DNA from 4 places in the Dickeya fangzhongdai genome. Region 3 is predicted to be linked to each of the others. Evidence: predicted binding sites of a transcription regulator. Region 3 holds the regulator's gene; each other region holds the start of a gene.
The links. The regulator CRP, encoded in region 3, controls carbon source genes, mostly activating them, when cyclic AMP is high. The targets are predictions, from matches to a motif close to ATGTGANNNNNNTCACAT.
Positions count from the first base shown of each region.

Region 1: a site for CRP is predicted at 2,056-2,073, ahead of CVE23_RS18155 (PTS sugar transporter subunit IIC). Genes of this name have one in related genera too.
Region 2: a site for CRP is predicted at 1,531-1,548, ahead of CVE23_RS14685 (ABC-F family ATPase). Genes of this name have one in related genera too.
Region 4: a site for CRP is predicted at 1,011-1,028, ahead of epd (erythrose-4-phosphate dehydrogenase). Genes of this name have one in related genera too.

Region 1 covers NZ_CP025003.1:4,043,298-4,046,442, forward strand. The annotation lists gene CVE23_RS18150 (glycoside hydrolase family 1 protein) at 1-517, opposite strand, end outside; gene CVE23_RS18155 (PTS sugar transporter subunit IIC) at 563-1,903, opposite strand; gene CVE23_RS18160 (PTS lactose/cellobiose transporter subunit IIA) at 2,139-2,465, shown strand; gene CVE23_RS18165 (LacI family DNA-binding transcriptional regulator) at 2,593-3,145, shown strand, end outside.
Region 2 covers NZ_CP025003.1:3,315,484-3,318,628, reverse strand. The annotation lists gene CVE23_RS14695 (multicopper oxidase family protein) at 1-80, shown strand, start outside; gene CVE23_RS14690 (PhzF family phenazine biosynthesis protein) at 474-1,355, opposite strand; gene CVE23_RS14685 (ABC-F family ATPase) at 1,568-3,145, shown strand, end outside.
Region 3 covers NZ_CP025003.1:4,540,939-4,544,083, forward strand. The annotation lists gene CVE23_RS20405 (phosphoribulokinase) at 20-889, shown strand; gene CVE23_RS20410 (OsmC family protein) at 933-1,340, opposite strand; gene crp (cAMP-activated global transcriptional regulator CRP) at 1,670-2,302, shown strand; gene argD (bifunctional acetylornithine/succinyldiaminopimelate transaminase) at 2,391-3,145, opposite strand, start outside.
Region 4 covers NZ_CP025003.1:4,330,257-4,333,401, reverse strand. The annotation lists gene tkt (transketolase) at 1-915, shown strand, start outside; gene epd (erythrose-4-phosphate dehydrogenase) at 1,241-2,257, shown strand; gene pgk (phosphoglycerate kinase) at 2,325-3,145, shown strand, end outside.

The sequences.
Region 1 (3,145 bases), 500 kb from region 3:
CAGGCTCGTTGAAGGTGAACCAGCGTTTAACCTTGCCGGCATAGCGGGCGAACACCGCGTCGGCGTACTGTACAAACCACTCCACCACCTGTTTGGACGACCAGCCCTGATATTTCTCGAACAGCACCGCCGGCAGTTCATAGTGCTCCAGACACAGCATCGGTTCGATGCCCTGCCGATGCATTTCGTCGATCAGGTTGTCGATGTAGGCGGCGTATTCTTCATCCACCACACCGTTCTCGTAGTCCAGCATAAAGCGCGACCAGTTGATGGAGGTGCGGAAATGGGTCAGCCCGGTTTGCTTCATCAGCGCCACATCTTCGCGGTAGCGGTTGTAGAAGTCGGTAGCCACCGCCGGGCCGTAGCCGTTGTGCCACACCTGACGGTCGCGCTTGTACCACAAGTCCAGATAGGAATCCTGCCCGGCTTTCTTACCCGACCATCCCTCTGTCTGCCAGGCGGACGCCGCCGCCCCCAGAATGAAGCCCTCGGGAAGGGTCATTGATACCTTGCTCATGCCTGTCTCCCTTTCATTTTTCGATTCGCTTCGTGTTTCGATTCGCTAGTTTTTCGCTGCACTGACCTGTCCGGCTTCCGCTTCACGCTGCGCCTGCTCGGCGCGACGGGACGCCACTTTGACGAACGGCAGGTAAATCAGGGTGGCGACGATGATGCAGACAATCTGCGTCGCTACCGCGCCCATAGAACCGGCGGTGGACAGCCAGGCGTTGATGATGGGCGGCGTGGTCCAGGGCACCATCACCACCGCTTTACCGGCAAAGCCCATGCTGGTGGCGAAGTAACCGATGGTGCCGGTCACCAGCGGCGTGATGATGAACGGAATAGCCAGAATCGGGTTGAGCATGATCGGCATGCCGAAGATCACCGGCTCGTTGATGTTGAACACGCACGGCCCGAAAGAGATTTTGGCGATCTCTTTCATCTCCCGGCGTTTGGAGGCGATCATCACCGCCAGCAGCAGACCGATGGTCAGGCCGGACCCGCCGATGCTCATGTACACGTCCCAGAACGGCATGGTGATGATGTTCGGCACCTCATGGCCTTGCTCGAACGCGGTCATGTTCACCGCGATGGCCCCCAGCAGCAGCGGTTCGCGGATCGGCTTGATCATCTGGTTGCCGTGAATACCGATCACCCAGAACAGCTGCGCGACGAACATCAGGATCAACAGCCCCGGCAGGCTCTGCACCACCGACTCCAGCGGCTGCTGCACCACCATATAGATGGCGTCATACAGGTACATGCCGGTCACTTTCTGGAAGGTAAAACCGAAGGTCGCCACCAGCGTCACGGTGATGATCGCCGGGATCAACGCCGAAAACGACGCCGACACATTCGGCGGCACGCTGTCCGGCATCTTGATGCGCAACCGGTCCACCGACTCCAGCTTCGAATAGATTTCGACTGATAGAATGGCGATAAACATGCCGAGGAACAGGCTCTTGGTGTCGGAAAACTGGCGCGCCAGCACGTCTTTCACCGGCAAAGTCTGTCCGTTGATCACCATATCGATGGTGGTGGGAGTGATGGAAATGAAGCAGATCACCGCCAGCAAGCCGGGGAACAGCCCGCGGGAGCCGTTGATGCGCCCCAGCTCGATGCCGATCAGAAACACGGCGCCGATGGTGAGAAAGTTCAGCGTGGCATAGTTAATGCCGCTCATGATCGGCTTGAGCGGCGCCAGAAATGAGAACATGGCGAAACTCGCCAGTCCGTTCCTGGGGTCAAGCACCATATTGGAAATCAGCACGGAGAAAGCGCCCACGATGATCACCGGCATCAGCGTGATGAACGAGGCTTTGATCGCCATGATGTATCTCAGGCTGTTGAACTGGTTGGCGAACGATCCCAATGAATCGATGGCCTGATCCTTGAATGACATAACTCCACCTCTTTGATTTACCTGCATTTTCAGGGGTTGTTGTTATCAGGGGCTATCGCCCCCGTAGTGGCCGTTACGCGCGGAAGAATGGACGGCAGGTTCAGCGCTTTCGCGTTTGGCATGCCAAAAAATAAAACAAATGAATAATTTTTCTGTGACATTGTTCTCACAAGCCAATATTGGAATTCCAATAACATGGCAAACATCAAATTTGGCATACCAAGAGGACAATGCGATGGAATTCGATATGGAACAGACCGTGATGGAGTTACTGATCAACGCCGGAGAAGCCCGTTCCAGCGCCATGATGGCGATTCAGGCCGCCCGCGGGCAGGACTGGACGCAGGCCGACGCACAGTTGCAGGCCTCGAAGGAAGCGGCGAAAGCGGCCCACCTTATCCAGACCCGGCTGATCGGGCTGGATGAAGGCGAAGGCAAGGTGCCGGTCAATCTGATCATGGTGCACGCGCAGGATCATCTGATGACCGCCATGTTATGCCACGATCTGGCCGAAGAGCTGGTGCTGCTGCGCAAAGAACTGTTTGAGCGCCCGTCGGCCTGACGACGCCGCGCCGGCAGAGAGATATTCTGCGCCTGCCCCACTGACGCTGTGCCAGTGTGCTAGTATGTGACAAAGATTGATAACAACTCTGTGACAGACTTCGGTAAAAACAGGGAAGGTGCAAACCATGATGACCATGCTTGATGTGGCAAGGCATGCCGGCGTATCCAAAGCAACGGTATCACGGGTGCTGAACGGTACGGGTCAGGTGAAGCAAAGCACGCGCGATGCCGTGTTCAAAGCGATGGAAGAATTGGGCTATCGCCCCAACTTTCTGGCGCGATCGCTGGCGCAACGTAGCTCAAACAGCCTTGGGCTGGTGGTATCCAATTTCGACGGCCCCTATTTCGGCCGTTTGCTGCGCCGGGCGGCGGAACGCACCGAAACCAGCGGCAAGCACCTGATCGTTACCGACGGCCACGACACGCCGGAAGACGAACAACAGGCGGTGCAACTGCTGACCGATCGCCGCTGCGACGCCATTGTGCTCTATACCCGCCACATGTCCGACGCGGCGCTGATGGCGCTGCTGGAGCAATCCACGGTGCCGATCGTGGTCATCAACCGCCACCTGCCGATGGCGCCTGACCGCTGCGTCTGGTTCGAACAACAGCAGGCGGTGTTTCAGTTGATCGATTATCTGGTGCAGCAAGGGCACCGCGAAATTGCCTGCATCACCG
Region 2 (3,145 bases), 1.2 Mb from region 3:
ATGAGGATCAGGGGATGATGGAAAATGTCGAGATTGTGCTGCCGCAAACGCAAAAGGGCCAAACATCGTCAACGAAGTGACCAGGAAGAAATCAGATACAGGAATGAAGAAGACTGCGGGATATTTGCCGGAAGGGAGTGAAAAAACTAAAGCCGCCTCGTCTGGATGATTGGGGCGGCTTTTAGTTTACGGCGCTCATGTTAAAACGGGCTGATGATGGAACCGATACGTTCGCAGTAACTTACGTAGATGTCGCCCAGTTTTTTGAAGAAGCTGATGAATGCGTTCATGTGGTGTCTCCATTATCGTCGTTGAGGTTTTGTGTGATGTTCATCACGGTTTTGATAATAATAGATAAGGAACGCTATTTCAACTTTTTCGTGATGAAAGTCACATTATTTTGAAGGCGATGGCATTGTCGGAGGAATAACAGGCCGCCGTTCTGGCGGCCTGTCAGCGGGCGGAGCCGCGTGCTAGAGAGTAATATGCCCGTTAATCAAGGTGTTGCTGAGGCCGCCAATCCACGGCTGGCCGTCAATGTAGGAAACATTGACCCGGCCGTCCCGGTACAGCATGGTGCCCTGACGTACCCGATAACCGAGCGTGTGGTCTGCCTGCTCCGGCAACGGGCTGTGCTGAATCACTCTGGCAATACAGGCGTTGGCGCTGCCGGTTACCGGATCTTCCACCAGCGCATCATTCATGACAAAGAAGGCCCGTACTTCATAATCGGCGGGACCGGCGTGGTCATGCGGGCCGTAAATCGCTACGCCGTCGGTCTGTCCGAGTTGCTGCAATCGTTGTAGATGCGTGGCGTCCGGGCGCGCCTCCAGACAGGCGCGCGCGCTTTCCATCCGCACCGTCAGCCAGCGGATACCCATCTGCACGTTGACGGGACGATGATTCGGATGACGCAGATGGCTTCCGATGGCGCTGTCGAGCAACGCGTCATACTGAGGATCGAGCTCAGTCATCGTGACGTCCGGCGCGCGAAAGGCGAGCTGGCCGTTATCGCCGATAGCCACCGGCACCAGCCCGACGCCGCATTGCTGGATCACCTGATGCGGCACATGCGGCGTCAGGCCGGATTCCAGTAACGCGTGCGCGGTTCCCAGCGTCGGATGCCCGGCGAACGGCAATTCTGCCGACGGGGTGAAAATACGCACCCGATAATCAGCCAGCGGATCGTCCGGCGGCAGCACAAAGGTAGTTTCCGACAAATTAGTCCAGCGGGCGATGGCCTGCATCTGTTCATCGCTGAGGCCGTCGGCGTCGAGAATGACGGCCAGCGGATTGCCTTTGGCGGGATGATGGCTGAACACATCGACCTGTTTAAAACGGCGTGATGACGGCATCTGATCTTTCCTTCTGCGATCGGGAGCAGAGCTCATTATGTACGGTTAACAAGATGTTGTCGTGTCTGTCGTCAGGCGTGATCGCACGCTGATGTCGCTGCGGCGGGCATCAAATCCGCGCCTGATTAAAAAACGTTCAATAATCGCCGGGATTCTGTGTTTCGCTTGTGGCATAATGCGCGCCAAATCACATTCCGAATCGAGTAAGTGCTGTGCTGGTAACCAATAATATTACGATGCAATTCGGCAGTAAGCCGTTGTTTGAAAACATTTCTGTCAAATTTGGCGGCGGTAACCGCTATGGATTGATCGGCGCTAACGGCTGCGGCAAATCCACATTCATGAAGATCCTCGGCGGCGATCTGGCGCCGAGCGCAGGCAATGTCGCCATCGACCCGAATGAGCGTATCGGCAAACTGCGTCAGGATCAGTTCGCGTTTGAGCAATACAGCGTGCTGGATACGGTGATCATGGGGCACGCCGAACTGTGGGAAGTCAAAGAAGAACGCGACCGTATTTATGCGCTGAGTGAAATGAGCGAGGAAGATGGCTATCGGGTCGCGGATCTGGAAGTCAAATACGGCGAAATGGATGGTTACAGCGCTGAATCGCGCGCCGGCGAACTGCTGCTGGGCGTGGGGATCCCGCTGGAGCAACATTACGGGCCGATGAGCGAAGTGGCGCCAGGCTGGAAGCTGCGTGTCTTGTTGGCGCAGGCGCTGTTTTCCAATCCGGATATTCTGCTGCTGGATGAACCGACCAACAACCTGGACATCGATACCATCCGCTGGCTGGAGCAGGTGCTGAACGAGCGCAACAGCACCATGATCATCATTTCCCATGACCGTCACTTCCTGAACATGGTCTGCACCCATATGGCGGACCTGGATTACGGCGAATTGCGTATCTATCCCGGCAACTACGACGAGTACATGACGGCGGCGACGCAAGCGCGCGAGCGTCTGCTGGCGGACAACGCCAAGAAGAAGGCGCAGATTGCCGAACTGCAGTCGTTTGTCAGCCGCTTTAGCGCCAACGCGTCCAAATCGCGTCAGGCGACTTCCCGCGCCCGTCAGATAGATAAAATCCAGCTGGAGGAAGTGAAAGCGTCCAGCCGTCAGAACCCATTCATCCGTTTCGAACAGGACAAGAAACTGTTCCGTAACGCGCTGGAAATCGACGGGCTGACCAAAGGCTTTGATAACGGTCCGCTGTTCAGCCAGTTGAAAATGCTGGTGGAAGTGGGGGAGAAGGTGGCGATTCTCGGTACTAACGGGATCGGCAAATCCACCCTGCTGAAAACGCTGGTTGGTGAACTGACGCCGGAATCCGGCATGGCCAAATGGTCGGAAAACGTCCGTATCGGTTACTACGCGCAGGATCACGAGTACGAGTTTGATGGCGATCTCACCGTGTTTGACTGGATGAGCCAGTGGAAACAGGAGAATGACGACGAACAGGCGGTGCGTAGCGTGCTGGGGCGTCTGCTGTTTTCTCAGGACGACATCCGTAAAAAGGTCAAGGTGCTGTCCGGGGGTGAAAAGGGTCGGATGCTGTTCGGTAAGCTGATGATGGAAAAACCGAACGTTCTGGTGATGGACGAACCGACCAACCACCTGGATATGGAATCCATCGAGTCGCTGAACATGTCGCTGGAGATGTATCAGGGCACGCTGCTGTTTGTGTCTCACGACCGTGAATTCGTCAGCTCGCTGGCGACCCGCATTGTGGAAATCACTCCGGGTAAAGTGATCGATTTCAGCGGCAACTACGAAGATTATCTGCGCAGC
Region 3 (3,145 bases):
TCACCGGAGGTTGCACACCATGTCGCACCAGCATCCAATTATCGCGGTCACCGGCTCCAGCGGTGCGGGGACCACCACCACCAGTCTGGCGTTTCGCAAGATTTTCCAGCAACTGAATCTTCGCGCCGCGTTGGTGGATGGCGACAGCTATCACCGTTACACCCGGCCGGAAATGGATATGGCGATCCGCAAGGCGCGGGATTTGGGCCGCCACATCAGCTATTTCGGGCCGGAAGCGAACGACTTCTGCCAGCTAGAACACTCCTTTATCGAATACGGCCACAGCGGCACCGGCCAGACCCGCAAATACCTGCACACTTACGACGAGGCGATTCCCTACAATCAGGTGCCGGGCACCTTCACCCCGTGGGAGCCGATGCCGGAACCGACCGATCTGTTGTTCTACGAAGGGTTGCACGGCGGCGTAGTCACCGACCAGCACGATGTGGCGCAGCATGTCGACCTGCTGGTCGGCGTGGTGCCGATCGTCAACCTGGAGTGGATTCAAAAGCTGGTGCGCGATATCAACGAGCGCGGTCACTCCCGCGAAGCGGTAATGGATTCCGTCGTACGTTCGATGGAAGATTACATCACCCACATCACTCCGCAGTTTTCCCGCACGCATATCAACTTTCAGCGCGTGCCGACGGTGGACACCTCCAACCCGTTTGCCGCCAAAGCCATTCCGTCGATGGACGAAAGTTTTGTGGTCATCCACTTTCAGGGGCTGGACCACATTGATTATCCCTACCTGCTGGCGATGCTGCAGGGTTCGTTCATTTCCCACATCAACACGCTGGTGGTGCCGGGCGGCAAAATGGGGCTGGCGATGGAGTTGATCATGATGCCGCTGGTGCAGCGGTTAGTAGAAGGTAATCATATTGATTAAGCGACGCGGCGGGCGGTGAAGTTAGCCGCCGCGTGCAGGCAATTCAGTCGAGCGCGATCACTTCATGGCTGTGGGTAATCGTCACCGCCTTCTCCAGCATCAGCGCCACGGAGCAGTATTTCTCCGCCGACAGCGACACCGCGCGCTCTACCGCCTTGTCGTTCAGCCCCTTGCCGGTAACGATAAAGTGCAGGTTGATGGCGGTGAACAGGCGCGGCGCTTCCGCACGGCGTTCAGAGGTCAGACGCACTTCGCAGTCCGCCACATCATGACGGCCTTTCTGCAGGATAGACACCACATCAATGGCGCTGCACCCGCCTGCCGCCATCAGCACCATTTCCATCGGGCTGGGGGCTTTATCGCCGGCGTTACCGTCCATCAGCAACTGATGTCCGGACGCGGATTCGCCAAGAAACGTTAACCCTTCAACCCATTTCACCCGAGCCTGCATAAGTTTGCCCTCAATCAATTATTTTTGAAATTTTACACCGCTTATGTACAAAAAAGCCTGATAATCAGAGCTTAATCATGCTGAAGCGAGACAACACAAGACACTACACTCAACCTGTGTTACAAACGAAGAAGTAAACCGGTGTATGTTGAGCCTCTGCAAGACCCGCAGCCGGCTTACTGGCGTCATCCGATAGACAGCCTCAGTATATTTATTCCCTGACGTCATTCCGCCAGGACGGAATTGAATTATAACTATGTTATCACGCCGTACAGGGAACTCTGAGCCCTGTGATTTGCGCAGTGAATTACAACAGAGGATAACAGCGAATGGTTCTCGGCAAACCGCAAACAGACCCGACTCTCGAATGGTTCCTTTCTCATTGCCACATTCACAAGTACCCATCGAAGAGCACTCTGATTCATCAGGGTGAAAAAGCAGAGACGCTTTACTACATCGTGAAAGGCTCGGTTGCCGTGCTGATCAAGGATGAAGAAGGCAAGGAAATGATTCTTTCTTATCTGAATCAGGGCGATTTTATCGGCGAACTTGGCTTGTTCGAAGATGGGCAGGAACGCAGTGCGTGGGTCCGGGCGAAGACTGCCTGCGAAGTCGCTGAGATTTCCTATAAAAAATTCCGCCAGCTGATTCAGGTCAACCCGGATATTCTGATGCGGTTGTCCTCGCAGATGGCGCGCCGCCTGCAGGTGACCTCGCAGAAAGTCGGCAACCTGGCGTTCCTCGACGTTACCGGTCGTATCGCGCAAACCCTGCTCAACCTGGCCAAGCAGCCGGACGCCATGACCCACCCGGACGGCATGCAGATCAAGATCACCCGACAGGAGATCGGCCAGATTGTCGGCTGTTCCCGCGAAACCGTCGGTCGTATCCTGAAAATGCTGGAAGATCAGAACCTGATTTCCGCCCACGGTAAAACCATCGTGGTGTACGGCACCCGCTGATTATCATCCACCGGATCAACATCAGCCGGATCAAAAAGAGCGTGCCCAGGCACGCTCTTGTCGTTTTAGTGGAAAGAAAAACCGCGGCTTACGCGCCTTTCACCACCCGCTCCACTGCTTTTCCGAACAGCGCCATGCCTTGATCGATCTCTTCCGGGGTAATCACCAGCGACGGCACGAAGCGAATCACGTCCGGCCCCGCCACCAGAACCATCAACCCCAGATCCGCCGATGCCGCCAGGAAATCCCGGGCGCGGCCATGCCAGGCCGGTTTCAGCTGCGCGCCCAGCAGCAGCCCCATGCCGCGGATTTCGTCGAAAATATCGTACTGCGCGTTGATACTCTCCAGCGCGGACACAAAGCGCGCATGGCGATCCACCACTCCGGACAACACTTCCGGCGTATTGATCACATCCAGCGCCGCTTCCGCCACGGCGCAGGCCAACGGATTGCCGCCGTAAGTCGTGCCGTGGGTGCCGACCGCCATTACCGACGCGATCTCTTCCGTAGTCAGCATCGCGCTGATCGGGAAACCGCCGCCCAGCGCTTTGGCGGTGGTCAGAATGTCCGGCGTGATGCCGTAATGCATATAAGAGAACAGCTTGCCGCTGCGGCCCATGCCGCACTGCACTTCATCAAACACCAGCAGCGCCTGATACTGGTCGCACAGCTCGCGAACCCCTTTGAGAAACGCCGGCGTGGCAGGCGTGATGCCGCCTTCGCCCTGAATCGGTTCCAGTACCACCGCGCAGGTGTGGTCATCCATCACCGCTTTTACCGCATCCAGATCGTTAAACGGCACGTGCACGATGTCCGCCGGTTTCGGGCCGAAACCATCGGCGT
Region 4 (3,145 bases), 210 kb from region 3:
TCGCAAAACGCGCTGGAAGCCTATGGCAAGCTGTTGCCGGAATTCCTGGGCGGTTCCGCCGACCTGGCGCCGAGCAACCTGACCATTTGGTCCGGTTCCAAAGCCTTGAATGAAGACCCGGCAGGCAACTACATCCACTACGGCGTGCGCGAATTCGGCATGACCGCTATCGCCAACGGTATCTCGCTGCACGGCGGCTTCGTGCCGTACACCGCGACCTTCCTGATGTTCGTTGAATATGCCCGTAACGCGGTACGTATGGCGGCGCTGATGAAAGTGCGCAGCATCTATGTCTACACCCACGACTCTATCGGGCTGGGCGAAGACGGCCCGACCCACCAGCCGGTGGAACAGCTGGCCAGCCTGCGCGTGACGCCGAACATGAGCACCTGGCGCCCGGCGGATCAGGTAGAAACCGCGGTGGCCTGGAAATACGCCATTGAGCGCAAAGACGGCCCGACGGCGCTGATCCTGTCTCGTCAGAACCTGGCGCAGCAGGATCGTACCGCTCAGCAGTTGGCGGACGTCGCCAAAGGCGCCTATGTGCTGAAAGACAGCGGCGGCCAGCCGCAGCTGATTCTGATCGCGACCGGTTCTGAAGTGGAACTGGCGGTTGCCGCCTGGCAGAAACTGACCGACGAAGGCGTTAAGGCGCGCGTGGTGTCCATGCCGTCTACCGATGCGTTCGACAAACAGGATGCAGCCTACCGTGAAGCGGTACTGCCGTCTGCTGTGGCTGCCCGTGTGGCGATCGAAGCCAGCATCGCTGACTACTGGTACAAATATGTCGGTCTGAATGGCGCGATTGTCGGTATGGAAAGCTTTGGCGAATCCGCGCCGGCAGAAAAACTGTTCGACGTATTTGGCTTCACCACCGACAACGTGGTAGCGAAGGCGAAAGCGCTGCTGAAATAAGCACATCGCTTTGTTAGCCTCTCATGCAAGGCCGGGATCGTCTCCCGGCCTTTTTTGATCCCGTCAGCTTTTTGGTAGCAAACCGTGCGGTAATTTTTTGACGCAGATCACTCTTCTGGCATCCGCCCTGTCGCCATATTTCCTTTGACCGGCAATTCGTTTATGCTAGCTGAAGCGTTTCAGTTGTTGGTGTGACAGCATTTGGCCGTCGGGATCCCAATAGGATTCGGTTCGCAGCCCACCGCGCGCAACAAGCGGTTTATTCCTGACGACGTACTGATTATTCTATGATGCGCGATGCTTTTATCACTACACAGGGAATTTCATGACAATCCGTATTGCGATAAACGGTTTTGGTCGCATAGGTCGTAGCGTACTGCGCGCGTTGTATGAGTCCGGTCGGCGGGCCGAGATTGCGGTAGTGGCGATTAACGAACTGGCCAACGCCGAAGGGATTGCCCACCTGCTTAAATACGACAGCAGTCATGGCCGCTTTTCGTGGGATGTGCGTCAGGAATGCGATCGTTTGTCGGTAGGGGATGACACTATCCGCCTGTTGCATGAGCCGGACCTTCGTTCCCTGCCGTGGGGGGAGCTTGGCGTCGATATCGTGCTGGATTGCAGCGGGGTATATGGCAGTCGCGCCGATGGCGAAGCCCATCTGGCGGCGGGGGCGAAGAAAGTGTTGTTCTCCCACCCCGGCGCGCCGGATCTCGACGCCACCATCGTGTACGGCGTCAACCATCCGGATTTGCAGCCGGTTCACCGTCTGGTGTCCAACGCGTCCTGCACCACCAACTGTATTATTCCGATTATCAAGCTGCTGGACGATGCGTACGGCATCGAGAGCGGCACTGTCACCACGATCCATGCATCGATGAACGACCAGCCGGTGATTGACGCTTATCACCATGACCTGAGGCGCACCCGTGCGGCCAGCCAGTCGATCATCCCGGTGGACACCAAACTGGCGGTGGGCATTACCCGTTTCTTTCCGAAATTTGAAGACCGTTTTGAGGCGATTTCGGTGCGGGTGCCGACCATCAATGTGACGGCCATTGACCTGAGCGTCAGTGTGAAAAACGCGGTAAACGTAAGTGAAATCAATACGCTGTTTCGTCAATCAGCGCAGAATACATTTCGTGGTATAGTTGACTATACCGATTTGCCGTTGGTTTCCGTGGATTTCAACCATGACCCGCATAGCGCGATTGTGGATGGAACGCAAACCCGGGTCAGCGGAGGGCATCTGATCAAGACGCTGGTCTGGTGCGATAACGAATGGGGCTTTGCCAACCGGATGTTGGATACAACTCGGGCGATGGCGGCCTGCGGTTTCTGATAGGCGGCGCCGGGAGACCGACGCCTCACTCAAGCAACTTTAAAGAGAATCAACAAGAGGATTCACCATGGCTGTAATTAAGATGACCGACCTGGATCTGGCTGGCAAACGCGTGCTGATCCGTGCGGATCTGAACGTGCCGGTTAAAGATGGCAAAGTGACGTCTGACGCCCGTATCCGCGCTTCCCTGCCGACCATTGAAATCGCCCTGAAGCAGGGTGCCCGCGTGATGGTGACATCCCACCTGGGCCGTCCGACCGAAGGTGAGTACAACGAAGAATTCTCCCTGCTGCCGGTCGTGAACTACCTGAAAGATCGCCTGTCTTCACCGGTGCGTCTGGCGAAAGACTACCTGGACGGCGTTGACGTGGCGGAAGGCGAACTGGTGGTGCTGGAAAACGTCCGCTTCAACAAAGGCGAGAAGAAAGACGACGAAGTCCTGTCCAAAAAATACGCCGCGCTGTGCGACGTGTTCGTGATGGATGCGTTCGGTACCGCGCACCGCGCCCAGGCTTCTACCCACGGCGTGGGCAAATTCGCGCCGATCGCCTGTGCCGGTCCGCTGCTGTCCGACGAACTGGAAGCGCTGGGCAAAGCGCTGGGCAACCCGGCCCGTCCGATGGTCGCTATCGTGGGCGGTTCTAAAGTTTCCACTAAACTGACCGTGCTGGACTCGCTGTCCAAAATCGCTGACCAGCTGATCGTCGGCGGCGGTATCGCCAATACCTTCGTGGCCGCTCAGGGCCATAACGTCGGTAAATCGCTGTATGAAGCAGAACTGATTCCGGAAGCGAAGAAACTGCTGGAAACCTGTGATATTCCGGTACCAAGCGACGTTCGCGTTGCTACGGAATTCTCCGAAACTGCCACGGCGACATTGAAATCCGT